2 linked regions of the Proteiniborus sp. DW1 genome follow. The protein of the gene in region 1 interacts with the protein of each later gene in a pairwise test. Links are inferred from orthologs where the notes say so. Each region holds a gene or a part of one and is shown in the gene's direction. Other genes may lie near its edges. The genes, in order: def and rplD.

What was found.
Region 2: the proteins of def (region 1) and rplD interact in binary tests that used the Escherichia coli proteins (3 or more experiments, as listed by UniProt). The link is inferred for Proteiniborus sp. DW1 from one-to-one orthologs.

The regions. Positions count from the first base shown.
Region 1 is NZ_FMDO01000038.1:18,495-28,327, reverse strand. Bases 745-3,440 are described here. They hold def (peptide deformylase), read left to right. Parts: upstream 745-1,714; coding sequence 1,715-2,167; downstream 2,168-3,440. Other genes in these bases: rsmB (16S rRNA (cytosine(967)-C(5))-methyltransferase RsmB), read left to right, coding at 3,284-3,440; fmt (methionyl-tRNA formyltransferase), read left to right, coding at 2,178-3,107; priA (primosomal protein N'), read left to right, coding at 745-1,703. In the rest of the region: more of priA, read left to right, coding at 1-744; more of rsmB, read left to right, coding at 3,441-4,627; dual-specificity RNA methyltransferase RlmN, read left to right, coding at 4,700-5,743; DW1_RS09635 (Stp1/IreP family PP2C-type Ser/Thr phosphatase), read left to right, coding at 5,775-6,518; pknB (Stk1 family PASTA domain-containing Ser/Thr kinase), read left to right, coding at 6,523-8,475; rsgA (ribosome small subunit-dependent GTPase A), read left to right, coding at 8,498-9,373; rpe (ribulose-phosphate 3-epimerase), read left to right, coding at 9,376-9,833. UniProt on the Escherichia coli protein: Removes the formyl group from the N-terminal Met of newly synthesized proteins. Requires at least a dipeptide for an efficient rate of reaction. N-terminal L-methionine is a prerequisite for activity but the enzyme has broad specificity at other positions.
Region 2 is NZ_FMDO01000049.1:38,204-48,462, reverse strand. The notes cover bases 70-2,810. They hold rplD (50S ribosomal protein L4), read left to right. Parts: upstream 70-998; coding sequence 999-1,622; downstream 1,623-2,810. Other genes in these bases: rplB (50S ribosomal protein L2), read left to right, coding at 1,944-2,774; rplW (50S ribosomal protein L23), read left to right, coding at 1,619-1,912; rplC (50S ribosomal protein L3), read left to right, coding at 342-974; rpsJ (30S ribosomal protein S10), read left to right, coding at 70-251. In the rest of the region: more of rpsJ, read left to right, coding at 1-69; rpsS (30S ribosomal protein S19), read left to right, coding at 2,853-3,137; rplV (50S ribosomal protein L22), read left to right, coding at 3,159-3,494; rpsC (30S ribosomal protein S3), read left to right, coding at 3,513-4,181; rplP (50S ribosomal protein L16), read left to right, coding at 4,208-4,651; rpmC (50S ribosomal protein L29), read left to right, coding at 4,641-4,844; rpsQ (30S ribosomal protein S17), read left to right, coding at 4,871-5,125; rplN (50S ribosomal protein L14), read left to right, coding at 5,156-5,524; rplX (50S ribosomal protein L24), read left to right, coding at 5,540-5,848; rplE (50S ribosomal protein L5), read left to right, coding at 5,878-6,420; DW1_RS12540 (type Z 30S ribosomal protein S14), read left to right, coding at 6,439-6,624; rpsH (30S ribosomal protein S8), read left to right, coding at 6,657-7,055; rplF (50S ribosomal protein L6), read left to right, coding at 7,096-7,635; rplR (50S ribosomal protein L18), read left to right, coding at 7,653-8,021; rpsE (30S ribosomal protein S5), read left to right, coding at 8,039-8,545; rpmD (50S ribosomal protein L30), read left to right, coding at 8,558-8,734; and 2 more genes.

The DNA.
Region 1 (9,833 bases):
ATGTCGAAATCAAAAGGGATGCCATAACAAAAGAGATCAATCCATATAAAAAAATAAAACTGACAAAAGAACAAGAAGATTGTATTGATAAGATATATAGAGACTATCTTGAAAATGGGTATAATAAGTACTTACTACACGGAGTAACTGGAAGTGGAAAAACTGAAGTCTATCTTAATTTAATTGAAAGAATCCTTGAGTCAGGAAAACAAGCAATTGTATTAGTTCCAGAAATATCACTTACCCCTCAAACTGTAGAAAGATTTGCAGGAAGATTTAGAAACAATGTGGCTGTGTTGCATAGTAGATTGTCAAATGGTGAAAGATACGATGAATGGAGAAAGATAAAAGAAGGAGAAGTGCAAATAGTTGTAGGAGCTAGGTCTGCAATCTTTGCTCCCTTTGATAAGCTGGCATTTATTATTATTGATGAGGAGCATGAGGCAAGCTACAAATCAAGTATGAATCCTAAATATAATGCAATAGAAGTAGCAGAAAAAAGATGCGAAATTGAAGGTGCTACTTTAGTTCTTGGCTCTGCAACACCATCTATTGAAAGCTATTATAAAGCTAAACAAGGTGAGTACAAACTAATTGAATTACCTAACAGAGTAAATAATAAAGAGATGCCTAAGATTGAAGTTATAGATATGAAAAAAGAACTTGATAATGGAAACAAATCAATGTTTAGCAATTCTCTATATAGTTCTATCTTAGAAAACCTTAGGGCTAATAAACAAACCATATTGTTCTTGAACAGAAGGGGATTTTCAACTTTTATTTCTTGTAGAAAATGTGGCTATGTTGTAAAATGTAAAGAATGTGATATTTCTTTAACCTACCATATGTCACAAAATACTCTAAAATGTCACTATTGTGGCTTTGCCTTAAAACCACCAACAATATGTCCTAGTTGTGGTAGTAAATATATTAAGTATTTTGGTACAGGTACACAAAGAGTAGAAGAAGAGATTAAGAGATTATTCCCTAACGCAAGAGTTTCTAGAATGGATTTGGATACTACTACAGCAAAAGGAAGTCATGAAAAAATATTTGAAAAAATGAAAAAGGGAGATATTGATATCCTTATTGGAACTCAAATGATAACAAAGGGCTTAGATTTCCCTAATGTGACTTTAGTAGGAATAATAGCGGCTGATCTCACACTAAATATACCAGATTTTAAGGCTTCTGAGAGAACATTTCAGTTATTAACACAAGTTGGAGGTAGGGCAGGAAGAGGAGAATATGATGGAAAGGTAATTCTTCAGACTTATGAACCTGAGCATTATAGCATAATGACTGCTAAATCTCATGATTATGTAAATTTTTATAATAAAGAGATATCTATAAGAAAAGAATTTAACTATCCACCATTTAGAGATATAATAAATATTATAATATCGGGAGAAAATGAGAAGGATACTTACAATGTGGCTAGCTCAATAGCAAGAGATATTAGGCTTGAAGTATTTAAACAGATCGATAGTGCAGAACATAAGGAAACCATTATAGGCCCCATGGAGGCTCCAATATATAGAATAAAGAATAAGTATAGACGTCAAATTATTATTAAAGCAAAGAGAAGCAATATTACTTTGATAACTAAGGCAATAGATAGGGTAAATAAGGATAACATAGAAAAAAATAATGCTAAGAATATAAGTGTAAGCATTGATTTTAATCCAGTTTCAATTATTTAGGAGGTTATAAAATGGCCATAAGACAGTTAAGGTATGAAGATGATCCGATTTTAAGGAAAAAATCTAGAGAGGTAGATGTAATTGATGAGAGAGTTAAGATTTTAGTACAGGATATGCTTGAAACAATGTATAAGGAAGAAGGAGTTGGCCTAGCAGCTCCACAGGTTGGTGTTCTTAAAAAAGTAGTGGTAATTGATATAGGTGAAGGGCCAATAATACTAATAAATCCTTATATAGTCCGAGAAGAAGGAGAAAACATTGATTTAGAAGGTTGCTTGAGCATACCAGGAAAAAGTGGTAAGGTGTGTAGACCTGAAAAAGTGACAGTAGAATATTTAGATTTAGGTGGAAATAAGAATGTAATTGAAGGAACTGACCTTTTAGCTAGAGCGCTTTGCCATGAAATAGATCATTTAAATGGAATATTGTATACTGATAAGCTAGTAAGTATTGAAGAGGAATAGGAGTGTTAGGATGAAAGTTGTATTTATGGGTACTCCAGATTTTTCTGTGCCAACACTTGAAGCACTATATAATAATGGACACCATGTATCTCTTGTAATTTCTCAAGCTGATAAGGCAAAAGGAAGAGGCAAGAAAGTTCAATATACACCAGTAAAAGAAAGAGCCCTTGAACTTGGATTAAATATATATCAGCCTGATAATGTTAATTCAAGCGAAAGTGTTGAAATAATTAAAAATGAGAATCCAGATGTAATAGTTGTAGTAGCCTATGGGCAAATTTTAAAAGAAAGCATATTAAATATTCCTAGGTTTGGATGCATAAATGTTCACGCTTCACTTCTTCCTAAGTATAGAGGAGCAGCTCCAATCAATTGGGCAATAATAAATGGTGAAAAGACCACAGGTGTGACTACTATGTTAATGGAAAAGGGATTAGACTCTGGTGATATGCTACTAAAAAGAGAGGTTGATATACTTGATGGGGAAACAGCAGGTGAGCTACATGATAGGCTGATGAAATTAGGAGCAGAACTTCTAATAGATACTATTGCGGATTTAGAAAGAGGTTCTATAATTAGAATTCCACAAGATCATGAAAAAGCTACTTATGCACCTATGATGTCTAAAGACCTTGGAAAAATCAACTGGAATGAAAAAGCCATCGATATTCAAAACTTAGTTCGTGGTACACAGCCATGGCCAGGAGCATTTACAACATATAAAGAGAATAATATAAAAATATTGGAAGTAGATATTGTAAATAAATTCAATGATGAAGAAAGTGGTAAGGTAGTTAAAGTTAATAATGAAGGAATATATGTAAATACTTTAGATAAATGTATAGCCATAAAACAAATTCAGTTTCCAGGCAAAAAAAGTATGTCAGTATCAGATTTTTTAAGAGGGAATGATTTTGAAGTAGGGGTTCTATTAAAATAAAAATTAACTTAAATAATATCTAATAGAACTCATATTAAATAATACAGCTTTTAAATTGCTGCAATAAAAAAGAGGTTAAGGGGCTGTCTAGTCCCTTATTTTTGATTAAGCCACTGCATAAAAGATTTGCATGGAGGCAAATATTTTAATATTTGCTTATATTATGAGGTGAAATAATGAAAAAAAACCCTAGAGAAGTTGCAATCAAAATTTTAAACGAAATTAATGAGGAGAAGGCATATTCTAATATATCTATAACAAGAAATATTGACAATGATTTGAGTAGTTTAGATGAGTCCTTAATAAGAGAAATAGTCTATGGAGTTATGGAAAATAAACTTTTAATAGACTGGGTTATAATGCAATTTTCTAAAGTGAAGCTTAGAAAAATTGCACCTATAATTAAAGAAATTTTGAGAGTTGGGGTCTATCAAATACTCTTTATGGATAGAATACCAAATAGTGCTGCTGTCAATGAATCAGTGAAATTAGCAAAAAAATATGGTCATAAAGGTTCTATAAGTTACGTTAATGCCATACTGAGAAATATCTCAAAAGATATAAATGAATTAAAATTACCTGAAAAACATAAAAACCCTGTTGAATATTTATCAGTAAAGTATTCTCATCCTAGATGGATGGTAGAGAGTTGGTTAAATGACTTTGGTATGGATTTTACTGAAGAACTTTGTATTGCCAATAATGAAAGACCTAAATTAAACATAAGAGTAAATACCTTAAAAATTTCCAAAAAAGATTTAATGGATAGGTTAGAAAGTAAAGGATTTATTATAGGTGAAGGCAGCTATGCATATGACTGTATAATTATATATAATCCTGTTAGAATTACAGACACAGATGAATTTAAAGATGGACTATTCCAAATACAAGATGAAAGCTCTATGTTAGTAGCTCAAATAATGGATCCAAAGCCAGGTGACTTTGTAGTGGATGTTTGTTGTGCACCAGGAGGAAAGACAACTCATATTGCTCAAAAAATGAAAAATAAAGGTAAGATAATAGCTAGAGATATTCATGAACATAAACTTAAGCTAGTTGAAAGCAATATAAATCGATTAGGAATTAAAATTATTGATACAGAAAAGTATAATGCCCTAGATTTAGATGAAAATTTAGTGAATAAGGTTGACTGTTGTCTTGTGGATGCCCCATGTTCAGGCCTAGGATTAATAAGAAGAAAGCCAGATATTAAATGGAGAAAGGAAAAAGACGATTTATCAGCAATTACAAAATTACAATTTGAAATATTACTAAATGGCAGTAAATATGTTAAAAAAGGTGGGACGCTTGTTTATAGTACATGTACAATTCAAAAAGAGGAAAATATTTATCTAATAAGAAAATTCATTGAATATAATAATGATTTTCGATTAGTTAGTTTTGAGGATTGTATAGATAATGTTGAATTGAGTAAATCAGCTGCAAATGGATATATTGAACTATATCCCAATATTAATAATACTGATGGCTTTTTTATTGCAAAGATGATTAAAATATAGATGTTTATAGTTAAATTTTTATTTATTATGATATAATATATTATGTCTTGCAATATTTGTAGGAGGGATTATTTGGACAAAACTGATTTAAAATCGCTTGAAATAGAAGAATTAGAGGAAATATTTCTAAAACTTGGAGAAAAAAAGTATCGAGCAGCCCAAGCATTTAAATGGATGCATCAGAAGATGGTTTCTTCTATAGATGATATTACAGAACTTCCTCAGGGGCTCAGGGACAAGCTGAACTCTAATTATAGAGTCAGTAACCTTAAGATTGCGGAGAGACTAGATTCTAAACAGGATGATACCATAAAATACTTATTTGTACTAGATGATGGAAATGTTATTGAAAGTGTGATGATGAAATATAAACACGGAACTTCTGTATGTCTATCTACTCAGGTAGGATGTAGAATGGGATGTGAGTTCTGTGCTTCAACCAAAAGTGGTTTAGTACGTCATCTATTACCAGGAGAGATACTGGAACAATTTTATCAGATACAGAAAGAACAGAATATTAGTATTTCAAATGTAGTATTAATGGGTAGTGGAGAACCACTAGATAACTATAATAATGTAATGAAATTTTTCAAAATCATACATGATAAGAATGGACAAAATTTAGGCTATAGACATATTACAATTTCAACATGTGGTCTTGTACCTAGAATTTTTGACTTAGCAGATGAGGGAATACCCATTAACCTATCTATTTCTCTTCATTCTCCATTTGATGAGGAGAGAAAAAAGATTATGCCAATAGCTAAGAAATACAGTATACGCGAGATAATGGAAGCATGTAGTTATTATATTGCTAAAACAAACAGAAGGGTAACCTTTGAGTATACCTTAATTAAGGATGTAAATGATCATCAGAAGGACGCATTAGAAATAGTTAAATTGCTAAAAGGTATGTTGTGCCACGTTAACCTAATTCCTCTTAATACTATAAAAGAATTTAGTCATACAAAATCTAATGAAAAATCAGTACTTAAATTTAAAGATATTTTACTTAAAAACGGAATAAACACTACTATAAGGAGAGAAATGGGTGCAGACGTAAATGCTGCTTGTGGACAATTAAGAAGAGACTATATTGAAAGGGGATACTCTTAAACTACATTATCTTGTGAAGCGGGGTGTTAAGATGTTTATATGTGCGTGTTCAGATGTGGGTAAAGTAAGAAATATAAATCAGGATTCATATTATTACTCAGATGATGACAAACTACCTTTATTTGTAGTCGCAGATGGTATGGGAGGTCACAATGCAGGTGAAGTGGCCAGTTCTTTAGCAATTGATACAATTAAAGAAAGCTATTGCAGAGATAAAGAGAATATTATTCAAGGTAACCTGGATATTCCAAGGTTTATAAATACAACATTATTAGAGGCTAATAATAGAATATTAAAGGAAGCTAAAGATAATCAAAGTTGTGTAGGTATGGGAACTACAATCACCTTAGGGATTATTCACTATAATGAGATATTTATTGGGCATATGGGTGATAGTAGAGCATATTTATTTAGCGAACATGAACTGTATCAGTTGACCCAAGATCATTCTCTTGTAGCTGAATTAGTTAGAAATGGAAGTATTAGCAATGAAGAAGCTATTCATCATCCCCAAAAGAATATTATTACAAGAGCATTAGGTACTGATACTGAAATAAAGGTTGATATAATTAATAGAAATCTAAATGATGGTGATCTAATAATATTATGTACTGATGGACTAACTAACTTAGTAAGCGATGAGAAAATAAAAGAAGTATTAAATAGTTGTGAGGATATACGACAAGCTTGTTGTTTACTTACAGATGTAGCAAATGAAATGGGTGGTTTTGATAATACAACAGTTATGATTATTAGATTTGTTGAAAAGAGGTGAAAACATGATTGGGAAAATATTAGGAAATAGATATGAAATCCTCGAAAAAGTTGGCGGTGGAGGAATGGCTTTAGTCTATAAGGCTAAATGCAGATTACTAAATAGGTTTGTTGCTGTAAAGATACTAAGATCTGAATTCATACATGATGAAGATTTTATTAATAAATTTAGAAGAGAATCTCAGGCAGCTGCAAGTTTATCTCATCCTAACATAGTAAGTATTTATGATGTAGGTGTAGAGGATAACATTCATTATATAGTAATGGAATTTGTTAATGGAAAAACCTTGAAGCAACTAATAAGAGAGAAAGGGCAGCTTAGTATAGAAGAGTCTCTAGACATTGCTATTAAAATTGCTGAAGCCTTAAGCCATGCCCATGAAAACCATATAGTTCATAGAGATATTAAGCCTCATAATATTTTAGTAACAGAGGATGGTATAGTTAAGGTAACTGATTTTGGAATTGCCAGAGCTGCTACTACCTCTACAGTGACTAATACAAGTAACGTTATAGGCTCTGTTCATTATTTTTCACCAGAGCAAGCTAGAGGTGGCTATACTGATGAAAAATCAGATATCTATTCTCTTGGAGTAGTTATGTACGAAATGATTACTGGTACAGTGCCTTTTCAAGGGGATAGTCCTATTTCTGTTGCTTTAAAACATATACAAGAGGATATAGAACCTCCATCTCATATTGATAGCTCTATCCCTTTGGATTTGGAAAGTATTATTATGAAATGCGTTCAAAAAGACCAAAGCTTAAGGTATAGTGATATCAAAACTCTATTAAGTGACTTAAAAAAATTTAGAAATAGTGACGAAATTCACATAAGTAATTTCAACGATTCACCTACTAGAATTATTCCAAGAATAGATGATACTTTGATAAACCAAGAGGGAAATGATTCAATGAAAAATCAAAGAAAAAAAGTTGATAAACGTAATATGAATAGTGATAACATCTATAAAGATGAAAAAGGAGGCTCATCTAAGTTAGTTACATTAACAGCAATTATTTTAGCCTTATTGTTGACTATAGGGATAACTGCAGGATTTCTTTGGCTTAGAGGCCAGATACAGGGTCAGGAAGTAAAGGTAATTGATGTTAGAGGGCTTCATAAAGATGTTGCAGAAGAAAAATTAAACGAAATTAACCTTGTTTTGAGAGTGAAGAGTGAAGTTTATAGTAGTGAATATGAAAAAGGTCATGTAATAGATCAAAGTGTAAAAGCTGGAGAGACTGTAAAAGAAGGATATCCTATTGATGTTACAATAAGTAAGGGCGTAGAAGAAGTAGATGTTCCATATGTAGTTAATAAACATATAGATGAAGCTGAGAATCTTTTAGAATCTGAGGGACTGCGCAGTGTTCCCGAACGTGTTTATAGTGACATTCCAAAGGATTACGTTATAAGTCAAACACCAGAAGAAAATCAAAGAGTGCCTAAGGGTTCTACAGTGAAATTAGTCGTTAGTGATGGACCTGAGATAAAATATGTTATTGTACCAAATGTAATCGGAGAAAATATAGATAAAGCTAAGAATGAGCTAACAAACTTAGGATTAGTTGTAGACATCAAGTATGAGTACAATGAAAATGTAGATAAGGATATCATAATATGGCAAGACCTTACTGCTGGCTCAGAAGTTGAAGAAAACACAACTATAAAACTAACGGTAAGTAATGGTCTGGAGGATATGGAAAAACCAGATGGAAGTGACAAAAAAGAAACAGATGTAGACGAAATAATAAACAATAACCTATCTATTATATTACCAAAAGATAAAAATGAAGTTGAGGTCAAAATATATAGGATACAAGATGGAGAAAGAGAAGTAATTTATAATGAAGTTCACAGTACAAGTGAAGAATCTATATCTGTTTTAGTTGAGGGTAAGAGAAGTGCAAAGTATGAGGTTTATTTTGATGGTGTGTTTATTGATGAAATATAATTATATAAAGGAGAACTGATTTATGCTAGAAGGAATTATTATTAAAGGCATAGGCGGTTTTTATTACGTAAAAGTAGAGAATAAAGTCTATGAGTGTAGAGCTAGGGGGCTTTTTAGAAAGAATAAAACCATTCCTCTTACTGGAGATAGAGTTTTAATTAGAGTTAACGAAGAGGACAATACAGGCTATGTAGAACAAATATTAGATAGAATTACTGAACTAAAAAGACCTCCAGTTTCAAATGTAAATCAAGCTATAATAGTGTTTGCTGCGCAAAAACCAGAGCCTAATTTATGGCTTCTAGATAGATTTTTGCTTCTAGCATCATATCAGGAACTAGATGTGATAATATGCATAAATAAATATGATTTGGATACCGATGGAAAAGCAGATGAGATTTATAATATTTATCATAATGCAGGGTATAAAATAGTGAAAACTAGCTGTGAAACTAAGCAAGGTATCGATGAAATAAAGGATTTACTTAAAGATAAAATAACTGTATTTGCAGGACCATCTGGAGTAGGTAAATCTACACTATTAAACAACATCCAATCAAACTTAAAGCTGCAAACTGGCGATATTAGTCACAAGACTAGTAGAGGAAAACACACTACAAGACATGTTGAGCTTATAGAGTTAGATTTAGGTGGTTGGGTTGTAGATACTCCTGGATTTAGCACTTTAGATATTGATTTCTTAAATGAAAAAGAGCTTCAGTATTATTTTATTGAAATATTCGACAAAAGCAATTCCTGCAGGTTTTCAGGGTGCTCACATCATAAAGAGCCTGGTTGTGCAGTGAAAGAAGCAGTAGACAATGGTGAGATAAGTAAATTAAGATATGAGAATTACTTAAGTATGCTACAGGAAATAAAAGATATTAGGAGGTACTAACTATGATTAAAATAGCTCCTTCTATTTTATCAGCAGATTTTAGTAAATTAGAAGAACAAATTAAATTAGTTGAAGAAGGCGGAGCAGATTTTATTCACCTTGATGTGATGGATGGTCATTTTGTACCCAATATTACATTTGGTGCACCAGTAATAAAAATGCTTAGAAAGGTTACTAAAGTGCCTTTTGATGTGCATTTGATGATAGAAAAACCTGATCAGTATATAAAAGACTTTGTAGATGCAGGTGCAGACATAATTACTGTTCATCAAGAAGCTTGTGTTCATCTTCATAGAACAGTACAATATATAAAGAGTTTTGGAATAAAAGCTGGGGTTGCTTTAAATCCATCTACTTCACTTGAAAGTATTAGATATATTCTTGATGAAATAGACATGGTACTGATAATGACTGTTAATCCTGGATTTGGTGGCCAGTTTTTTATCAGTCAGATGAAAGA
Region 2 (10,259 bases), on another replicon or contig:
TGTCAGCACAAAAAATTGTGGAAACTGCAAAAAGAACAGGAGCAAATGTTTCAGGCCCAATTCCACTACCAACTGAAAAACAAATCATAACAATACTAAGAGCTGTTCACAAGTATAAGGATTCTAGAGAGCAGTTTGAGCAAAGAACTCATAAGAGATTAATCGATATCTTAAATCCTACACCAAAAACAGTAGATTCATTAATGAAACTTAATCTACCAGCAGGTGTAGACATTGAAATTAAATTATAAGAATACAAGTAGAGAATTAAAATAAATACACTCTGCTTAGTATGATTGCACGAAAGTGTAATCCGCTGTAAGATTTCAGGAGGTGTAAAGATGAAAAGTATATTAGGTAAAAAGATTGGAATGACACAAGTATTTACTGAGGAAGGAATAGTAATTCCGGTTACAGTAATCGAAGTTGGTCCAATAAAAGTTGTTCAGAAAAAAACCGTAGAAAAAGACGGTTACAATGCAATCCAAGTAGGCTATGGTGATGTTAAAGAAAAAAGAGTTAATAAACCATTAAAAGGCCACTTTGAAAAGGCAAGTACAGAAGCTAAAAGATATTTAAAAGAAATTAGAGTTGATGATATAGATGCTTATGAAATAGGCCAAGAAATAAAAGCTGATGTATTCTCAGCAGGAGATAGAGTAGATGCAACTGGAATATCTAAGGGTAAGGGATTCCAAGGTGCTATTAAGAGACATAACCAAGGTAGAGGACCTATGTCACACGGTTCTAAATATCATAGAGGAATAGGTTCAATGGGTGGTTCAGCTACTCCATCGAGAATATTTAAGGGCAAGAAAATGCCTGGTCACATGGGACATGAGAGAGTAACAGTACAAAACCTAGAAGTTATAAGAGTAGATGCAGAGAAGAACTTCATATTAGTTAAAGGTGCTGTTCCAGGACCAAAAGGCGGACTAATTACAATAAAAGAATCTGTAAAGGCTTCAAAGTAAGTTCTTAGGAAAGGAGGAAGTTAGATGCCAAAGGTAGCTTTATATAATGTATCAGGCCAACAAATTGGTGATATAGAGTTAAGCGATGCGGTATTTGGAGTTGAAGTAAACCAACACGTTTTATACGAAGCTGTAAAGAACCAGCTTGCAAATAAAAGACAAGGTACTCAATCAGCTAAAACAAGAGCAGAAGTAAGAGGTGGAGGAAGAAAACCTTGGAGACAAAAAGGAACAGGTAGAGCTCGTCAAGGAAGCATAAGAGCACCTCAATGGATAGGTGGTGGAGTAGTATTTGCTCCAAAACCAAGAGATTATAGCTATGCTATTCCTAAAAAGGTTAAGAGATTAGCTATGAAGAGCGCATTAAGCTCAAAGGTTGAAAACAAAGAAATTATTGTATTAGATGAATTAAATCTAACTCAACCTAAAACAAAAGATATGGTAAATATCTTAAAGAACATAAATTCTAGCAAAAAGGCATTAATCGTTATGGCTGAAAAGAATGAAAATGTAATTAAGTCAGCAAGAAATATACCAGGAGTTCAAACTAGCTTAACAAATACTCTTAATGTATATGACATTCTTAAATACGATTCATTCATCATAACTAAGGATGCTGTTAAAAAAGTGGAGGAGGTGTATGCATAATGCGTAATCCACACGACATCATAAGAAAACCAGTAGTAACAGAAAGAAGTATGAATGATATGGCAGAAGGTAAATATACCTTTGTTGTAGATAAAAAAGCCAATAAAACGGAAATCAAAAATGCTATTGAAAAGATTTTTGGAGTAAAGGTTGAAAAGGTAAACACTATGCTTATGGAAGGTAAAGTGAAAAGACAAGGAATTCATGAGGGTAAAAGACCGGATTGGAAAAAAGCAATTGTTACCCTTACTAAAGATAGTAAAGGCATAGAGTTCTTTGAAGGCATGTAATTCTTAATTGCAAGTAAGAGGAGGGAAATAAATGGGTATCAAGAAATACAAAGCGACTTCGCCTGCAATTAGACAAATGACTGTTTCAACATTTGAAGAAATAACAAAAAAAGAGCCTGAAAAGTCATTAGTTGTAAGCTTAAATAGACAAGCGGGAAGAAACGCCCACGGAAAGATTACAGTTAGACACAGAGGCGGCGGAGCTAAAAGAAAATATAGAATAATTGATTTCAAAAGAAATAAAGATGGCATACCTGGAAAGGTAGCTGCAATAGAGTATGATCCAAACAGAACAGCAAACATTGCATTAATAAACTATGCTGATGGAGAGAAAAGATATATAATTGCTCCACTTGGTTTAAAAGTTGGAGATGTAATAGAATCAGGTCCAGATGCAGATATTAAAGTAGGTAATGCACTACCATTAGGAAATATACCAGTAGGTACAATAATCCATAATATAGAATTAAAAGCTGGAAAAGGCGGACAGCTAGTTAGATCAGCTGGAAACGAAGCACAGCTTATGGGTAAAGAAGGAAACTATGCTACTGTTAAACTACCATCTGGTGAATTTAGACTAATTAGAGTAGAATGTAGAGCAACAATAGGTCAAGTAGGAAACATAGACCATGAAAATATAACAGTAGGTAAAGCTGGAAGAAAGAGACACATGGGCTTTAGACCAACAGTTAGAGGTAGCGTTATGAACCCTAACGATCACCCACACGGTGGTGGTGAAGGAAGAACAGGTATAGGTAGACCATCTCCTGTAACACCATGGGGTAAACCAGCATTAGGATACAAGACTCGTAAGAAAAACAAAAAATCAAATCAATATATCGTTAGAGCGAGAAAGAAATAATCTTCTTAAATTGATTAATCGGCCTCGGCTTATGCTTATAAAAGAACAAATAATATCGCATTGGGAGGAGGAACTTAAATGGGTAGATCCCTTAAAAAAGGACCATTTTGCGACGATCATTTACTAAAAAAAGTTGAAGAATTAAATGCTAAAAATGAAAAGAAAGTTATTAAGACATGGTCACGTCGTTCAACTATATTTCCGCAAATGATAGGACACACTATAGCTGTACATGATGGAAGAAAACATGTACCAGTATATATAACAGAAGACATGGTAGGTCACAAGCTAGGTGAATTTGCTCCTACTAGAACATTTAAAGGACACGCAGGTTCAGAAAAAACAACATCAGTTAGAAAGTAAGTAAGAAGGAGGGAACTTCGAGTGGAAGCTAGAGCTATCGCCAAATATATTCGTATTGCACCAAGAAAGGTGAACTTAGTGGCTGCTGAAATAAGAGGCAAGAACGTTGATGAAGCACTTGCTATCTTAAAATTCACACCTAAGAGAGGCGCTAAAGAGTTAGAGAAAGTTCTTAGTTCAGCTATTGCAAATGCTGAAAATAATTTTGATATGGATAGAGAAAAACTATATGTGCACGAAGCTTACGGTAATCAAGGACCTACGCTAAAGAGATGGAGACCGAGATCACAAGGTAGAGCGTATCCAATTCTAAAAAGAACAAGTCACATTGGAATCGTACTAAGAGAGAGAGAATAGAAAAGGAGGGATAAACAGATGGGTCAAAAAGTTAATCCACATGGATTGAGAGTAGGTATAATAAAAGATTGGGATTCAAAATGGTATGCTGATAGTAGACAGTTCGGAGATCTTCTAGTAGAAGATAATAAAATACGTGAGTTTGTAAAAAAACAATTGTTTACTTCTGGAATATCAAGAATTGAAATAGAAAGAGCAGCTAATAGAGTTAAAGTTACTGTAAACACTGCTAAACCAGGTATGGTTATAGGTAAAGGCGGTCAAGGAGTAGAAGAGCTAAGAAAAAATCTAGAGAAGTTAACTAAGAAAAATGTAACTGTGAACGTTGAAGAAATAAAAGTTCCTGAGTTAGACGCACAATTAGTTGCTGAAAATATTGCAAGCCAACTTGAGCGAAGAGTATCTTTTAGAAGAGCTATGAAGCAAGCTATTCAAAGAACTATGAGATCAGGAGCAAAGGGAATTAAAACAGCTGTATCTGGAAGACTTGGTGGTGCAGATATGGCTAGAACAGAAGGATATAGTGAAGGAACAATACCTCTTCAAACTTTAAGAGCAGATATAAGCTATGGATTTGCAGAAGCTGACACAACATATGGAAAGCTAGGTGTTAAAGTTTGGATATACAAGGGTGAGGTTCTTCCTACTGCAAAGGTAGAACAAAAAGAAGAGGTTGCTGAGAAATAAAGTAGTGTAGGAAGGAGGAAGTTAATATGTTAATGCCTAAAAGAGTAAAACGCCGTAGAGTACAAAGAGGAAGAATGACAGGTAAAGCTACTCGAGGCAATAAGATTTCTTACGGTGAATATGGATTGCAAGCATTAGAACCAGCTTGGATTTCATCCAATCAAATAGAAGCAGCAAGAAGAGCGATGACAAGATATGTTAAGAGGGGCGGTAAGATCTGGATAAAAATATTTCCGGATAAGCCAATAACTCAAAAACCTGCTGAAACTCGTATGGGTTCTGGTAAAGGTTCACCAGAATACTGGGTAGCAGTAGTTAAACCAGGAAGAGTATTATTCGAAATGGCAGGAGTTCCAGAAGAAACTGCTAGAGAGGCAATGAGACTAGCGGCACATAAATTACCGATTAAAACTAAATTTGTCACTCGACAAGATGTAATTGAAGAGGGTGGTGAAGCTAATGAAAGCTAATGAAATTCGTCAAATGACTGCTCAAGAACTTGATAACAAACTTAACGATTTAAAGGCTGAACTGTTTAATTTAAGATTTCAATTAGCTACAGGACAGCTTGATAACCCAATGAGAATTAAATCTGTTAGAAAAGATATTGCGCGTGTTAAGACAATAATAAGAGAAAGAGAAATAAAACAGATTAACGCATAGCTTAACGGGAAAGGAGGGCCAACCTAATGGAAAGAGGTAATAGGAAGGTTAGAATAGGTCGAGTTGTTAGCGACAAAATGGATAAGACAATAGTAGTTGCCATTGAAACATTTGTAGCACATCCTTTATACGGAAAAATGGTTAAAAGAACTACAAAATTTAAAGCACATGATGAAAACAATGAATGCCGAATAGGCGATAAAGTTAAGATAATGGAAACTAGACCATTAAGTAGAGAAAAAAGATGGAGACTAGTTGAGATAATAGAGAAAGCAAAATAATCCTTGGTATCGACGAAAGGAGGGTAATAAATGTTACAACAAGAATCACGTATGAAAGTCGGAGATAATTCTGGAGCTAAAGAATTATTGATTATAAAAGTTTTAGGTGGAACACGTAGAAAATATGCTAACATAGGCGATGTAGTAGTAGCTACTGTTAAAAGTGCAACACCAGGTGGTGTTGTTAAAAAAGGAGATATAGTTAAGGCTGTAATCGTTAGAAGTAAAAAAGGTGTTAGAAGACAAGACGGAAGCTACATTAAATTTGATGAGAATGCAGCTGTTATAATAAAAGATGATAAATCACCAATAGGTACTCGTATTTTCGGACCAGTTACAAGAGAATTAAGAGAAGGTAACTTCATGAAGATAATATCACTAGCACCTGAAGTGTTATAAGAGGAGGTGTAGACAATGCATGTTAAAAAAGGTGACACAGTAGTAGTTATTTCAGGTAAAGATAAAGGAAAAAAAGGAAAAATTCTTACTGCTATGCCAAAGGAAGATAGAGTAATTGTAGAAGGTGTAAATATGCTTACAAAGCATCAAAAACCAAAGGGACAAATGCAACCAGGTGGAATAATACACCAAGAAGGACCAATTCATGTGTCAAACGTGATGTTATACTGTAATAAAGATAAGACAGGCGTTAGAGTTGGATATAAAGTTTTAGAAAACGGTGATAAAGTAAGAGTCTGCAAAAAATGTGGTGAAGTTTTATAATAAGCTACAGTTGAAGGGAGGTTTACAAAATGGCAACACGCCTTAGAGATAAATATAAAAATGAAGTTATTCCAGCATTAATGGAAAAATTTAAATACGATAATATAATGGAAGTTCCTAAGCTTGAAAAAATAGTTATAAATATGGGGCTTGGAGAAGCGAGAGATAACCCAAAATTGTTAGAATCAGCTGTAGAAGAGCTAGGTATTATATCAGGACAAAAACCAATAGTAACTAGAGCAAAGAAATCTGTAGCAAACTTTAAAGTTCGTGAAGGTATGCCAGTTGGTTCAAAGGTTACTCTAAGAGGAGATAAGATGTATGAGTTCCTTGACAAGCTAATGAATATAGCACTACCAAGAGTTAGGGACTTTAGAGGAGTATCAAGTACATCTTTTGATGGTAGAGGAAATTATGCTTTAGGAATTAAAGAACAGCTAATATTCCCTGAAATAGAATATGATAAGGTTGATTCAATAAAAGGAATGGATATAATCGTAGTTACAACAGCTAAAACTGATGAGGAAGCGAAAGAGTTCTTAGCACTTATGGGAATGCCCTTTAGAAAGTAAAAGAGGAGGCGAAAAAGAGTGGCTAAAAAATCAATGATAGTTAAACAAAGCAGAAAGCAGAAATTCAGCTCCAGGGAATATAACAGATGCAAGATTTGTGGAAGACCACATGCTTACCTAAGAAAGTTCGGAGTTTGCCGTATTTGCTTCAGAGAACTAGCTTACAAGGGACAGATTCCTGGAGTAAAAAAAGCGAGCTGGTAATAGATTGTTAAAATGGAAGGAGGTAGACTCGAATGGTGATGACTGATCCAATTGCAGATATGCTTACAAGAATAAGAAACGGAAATAATGCAAAACATGAGACTGTGGATATCCCAGCTTCAAATATGAAGAAATCAATAGCTAACATCCTTTTAGAAGAAGGTTTTATAAAAGGATTTGATGTAATAGAAGATGGAAAACAAGGTATTCTAAGAATACAACTTAAATATGGAAAAGATAATGAGAAAATAATTTCTGGTATTAAAAGAATATCTAAACCAGGTTTAAGGGTTTATGTAAAAAGTGATGAGATACCTAGAGTATTGGGCGGACTAGGAATAGCAGTTCTTTCAACATCAAAAGGTATTGTAACAGATAAAATAGCAAGAAAAGAAGGCGTAGGCGGAGAAGTAATCTGCTACATTTGGTAATAGATAAAAGACTGATTTAATGGAAAAGGAGGTATAAGTCATGTCAAGGATAGGTTTAAAGCCGATAACTATACCAAGTGGCGTAGAAGTAAAAATTGATGCAAACAACTATGTAGTAGTTAAAGGCGCAAAAGGAAAACTTGAACAACAGCTTGATAAAGAGATTAAAATTAATATAGAAGATAATGTGATTCATTTGTCTCGTCCAACAGAACAAAAGAGACACAAATCACTACACGGCTTAACAAGAACATTATTATTTAATATGATCGAAGGGGTTACTAATGGGTATACTAGAAGCCTTGAGATCATAGGAACAGGTTATCGTGCTCAAAAACAAGGTAAAAAGCTAGTACTTAACCTAGGATTTTCTCATCCAGTTGAAATGGAGGATCCAGAAGGTATAGAAGTAGAGGTACCAGCACCTAACAAGATAATTGTTAAGGGTATAGATAAGCAACAGGTTGGAAACTATGCTGCAGTTATTAGAGACTGGAGAAGACCAGAGCCTTATAAAGGTAAAGGTATAAGATATGAAGGCGAAAATGTAAGACGCAAGGAAGGAAAGACAGGTAAGTAGGAAAGGAGTGAAAACAGGTGCTTAAAAAAGTAAATAGTAATGTAAAAAGACAAAAAAGGCATTTAAGAATCAGAAAGACTGTAACTGGAACTCCTGAGAGACCAAGATTAAATGTGTATAGAAGTTTAAATCACATATATGCGCAAATAATCGATGACAAAGCAGGAAGAACTTTAGTGTCTGCTTCTACACTCGATAAAGAACTAAAAGGAAAGCTAGGGGAGACTGGCAACAAAGAGGCTGCTAAGGCTGTTGGAAAACTAGTAGCAGAAAAAGCTCTAGCAAAAGGCATCGAAGAAGTTATATTTGATAGAGGCGGATATATTTATCACGGAAGAGTTAAGGAACTTGCAGAAGGAGCAAGAGAAGGCGGATTAAAGTTCTAAATGAAGGAGGGAAAATAATGCAACATGGTCGTATAGATGCTAACGAATTAGATTTACAAGAAAGAGTTGTTAGTATAAATCGTGTAACTAAGGTTGTTAAAGGTGGTAGAAACTTTAGATTTAGTGCACTAGTAGTAGTAGGAGATGAAAATGGGCATGTAGGAGTAGGTATGGCTAAGGCCCAAGAGGTTCCAGAAGCTATTAGAAAAGCAGTACAAGATGCTAAAAAACATTTAATAGCAGTACCAACAGTAGGTACAACAATTCCTCATGAAACAGTAGGAGAGTTTGGAGCAGGAAAGGTGTTACTAAAGCCAGCTTCAGAAGGTACTGGAGTTATAGCTGGAGGTCCTGTACGTGCAGTTATTGAGCTTGCAGGTATTAGAGACCTAAGAGGTAAATCCTTAGGTTCCAATAATCCTAGAAACATGGTAAATGCAACTATGGAAGCTCTAAAACAACTTAAGAGAGCAGAAGATGTTGCTAGACTTAGAGGAAAAACTGTTGAAGAGTTATTAGGTTAGGGGGGAAATACCTTGGCTAAAATTCAAATTAAACTAATAAAGAGCCCAATCGGTAGGATAGAGGCTCACAAAAGAACTATACAGGCCTTAGGACTTAAGAAAATAGGTCAAATAGTAGAAAAAGAAGATACTCCTCAAATTAGAGGTATGATAGAAAAAGTTAATTATATGGTTGAAGTTATTGAGTAGAACTTTTTGATAAGAGGAGGTGCAACCATGAAACTACATGAATTAAGACCAAATCAAGGTGGCGGCAGCAGAAAGACTAAAAGATTAGGTAGAGGTACTGGTTCAGGTCAAGGAAAAACTGCTGGTAGAGGACAAAAAGGACAAAAATCTCGTTCAGGCGGTGGAGTAAGACCAGGTTTTGAAGGTGGACAGATGCCATTATATAGAAGATTACCTAAGAGAGGTTTTACAAATATATTTGCTAAAACATACGCAATAGTTAACCTTGATGATTTAAATATATTTGAAGATAATGTAGAAGTAACACCTGAACTTCTTATTCAAGCAGGCATCATCAAAAAGCTTGAAGATGGAGTTAAAATACTTGGTGATGGTGAATTAAACAAAAAATTAACTGTTAAAGCCCACAAATTCAGCAAATCAGCTGCTGAAAAAATAGTGGCTAATGGGGGAAAGGTAGAGGTGATCTAAAATGCTATCCACTTTAAGGAACGCATGGAAAATTCCTGATTTAAGGAAGAAAATATTATTCACATTTGCCATGCTTGTAGTGTTTAGATTAGGCTCTAGTATTCCAGTACCTGGAATAGACAGGACTGTTATAGATTCTATGTTTGCTGCTAGCTCTGGGGGAATGCTAGATTTTCTAAACTTAATGGCTGGGGGAGCTTTTAAAGATTTTACGATTTTTGCTCTTAATATTTACCCATATGTAACTGCTTCAATTATTATACAGTTATTGACAATTGCTATTCCAAGCTTAGAAGCTCTAGCAAAAGAAGGCGAAGAAGGAAGAAAGAAAATCGCTGAGTACACTAGATATGGTACAATTATCCTTGCTCTAGTCCAAGCAATTGGTATTAGTGTTGGATTTTTTAACAGAGCTCTTATTAGTAAAGAATTTCTACCAGTAGCAGTAATTGTTTTAGTATTAACTGCTGGAACAGCATTTTTAATGTGGCTAGGAGAGCTTATTACTGAAAAAGGTATTGGAAATGGTATTTCTCTTATTATATTTGTCGGTATCATTTCAAGAGCGCCTGGCGCATTAATCAATATGTTTAAATTAGTATTGGCAGGAGAAAAAGTTTTAGAAATAATTGGGTTCTTAATAGTAGCCTTAGTTATAATAGTTGGTGTTATAGCTATACAAGAGGGTACTAGAAAGATACCTGTTCAATATGCTAAAAGAGTTGTAGGAAGAAAGATGTATGGTGGCCAAAGCACACATATTCCTATAAAAGTGTTGATGGCAGGAGTAATTCCTGTAATCTTCTCTACATCATTACTACAATTTCCCCAAATTTTAGCAATGTTCTTAAATCCTAACGGTAAATTTGCAGCTTTCATTACAAATTACTTTACATTAAATGGTGCTGTTGGAGCATGGATATATTCCATACTAAATATATTACTAATAATTTTCTTCACATATTTCTATACAGCAGTACAGTTTAATCCAGTTGAGTATGCAAATAACCTAAAAGAACATGGTGGATTTATACCTGGAATTAGACCAGGAAGA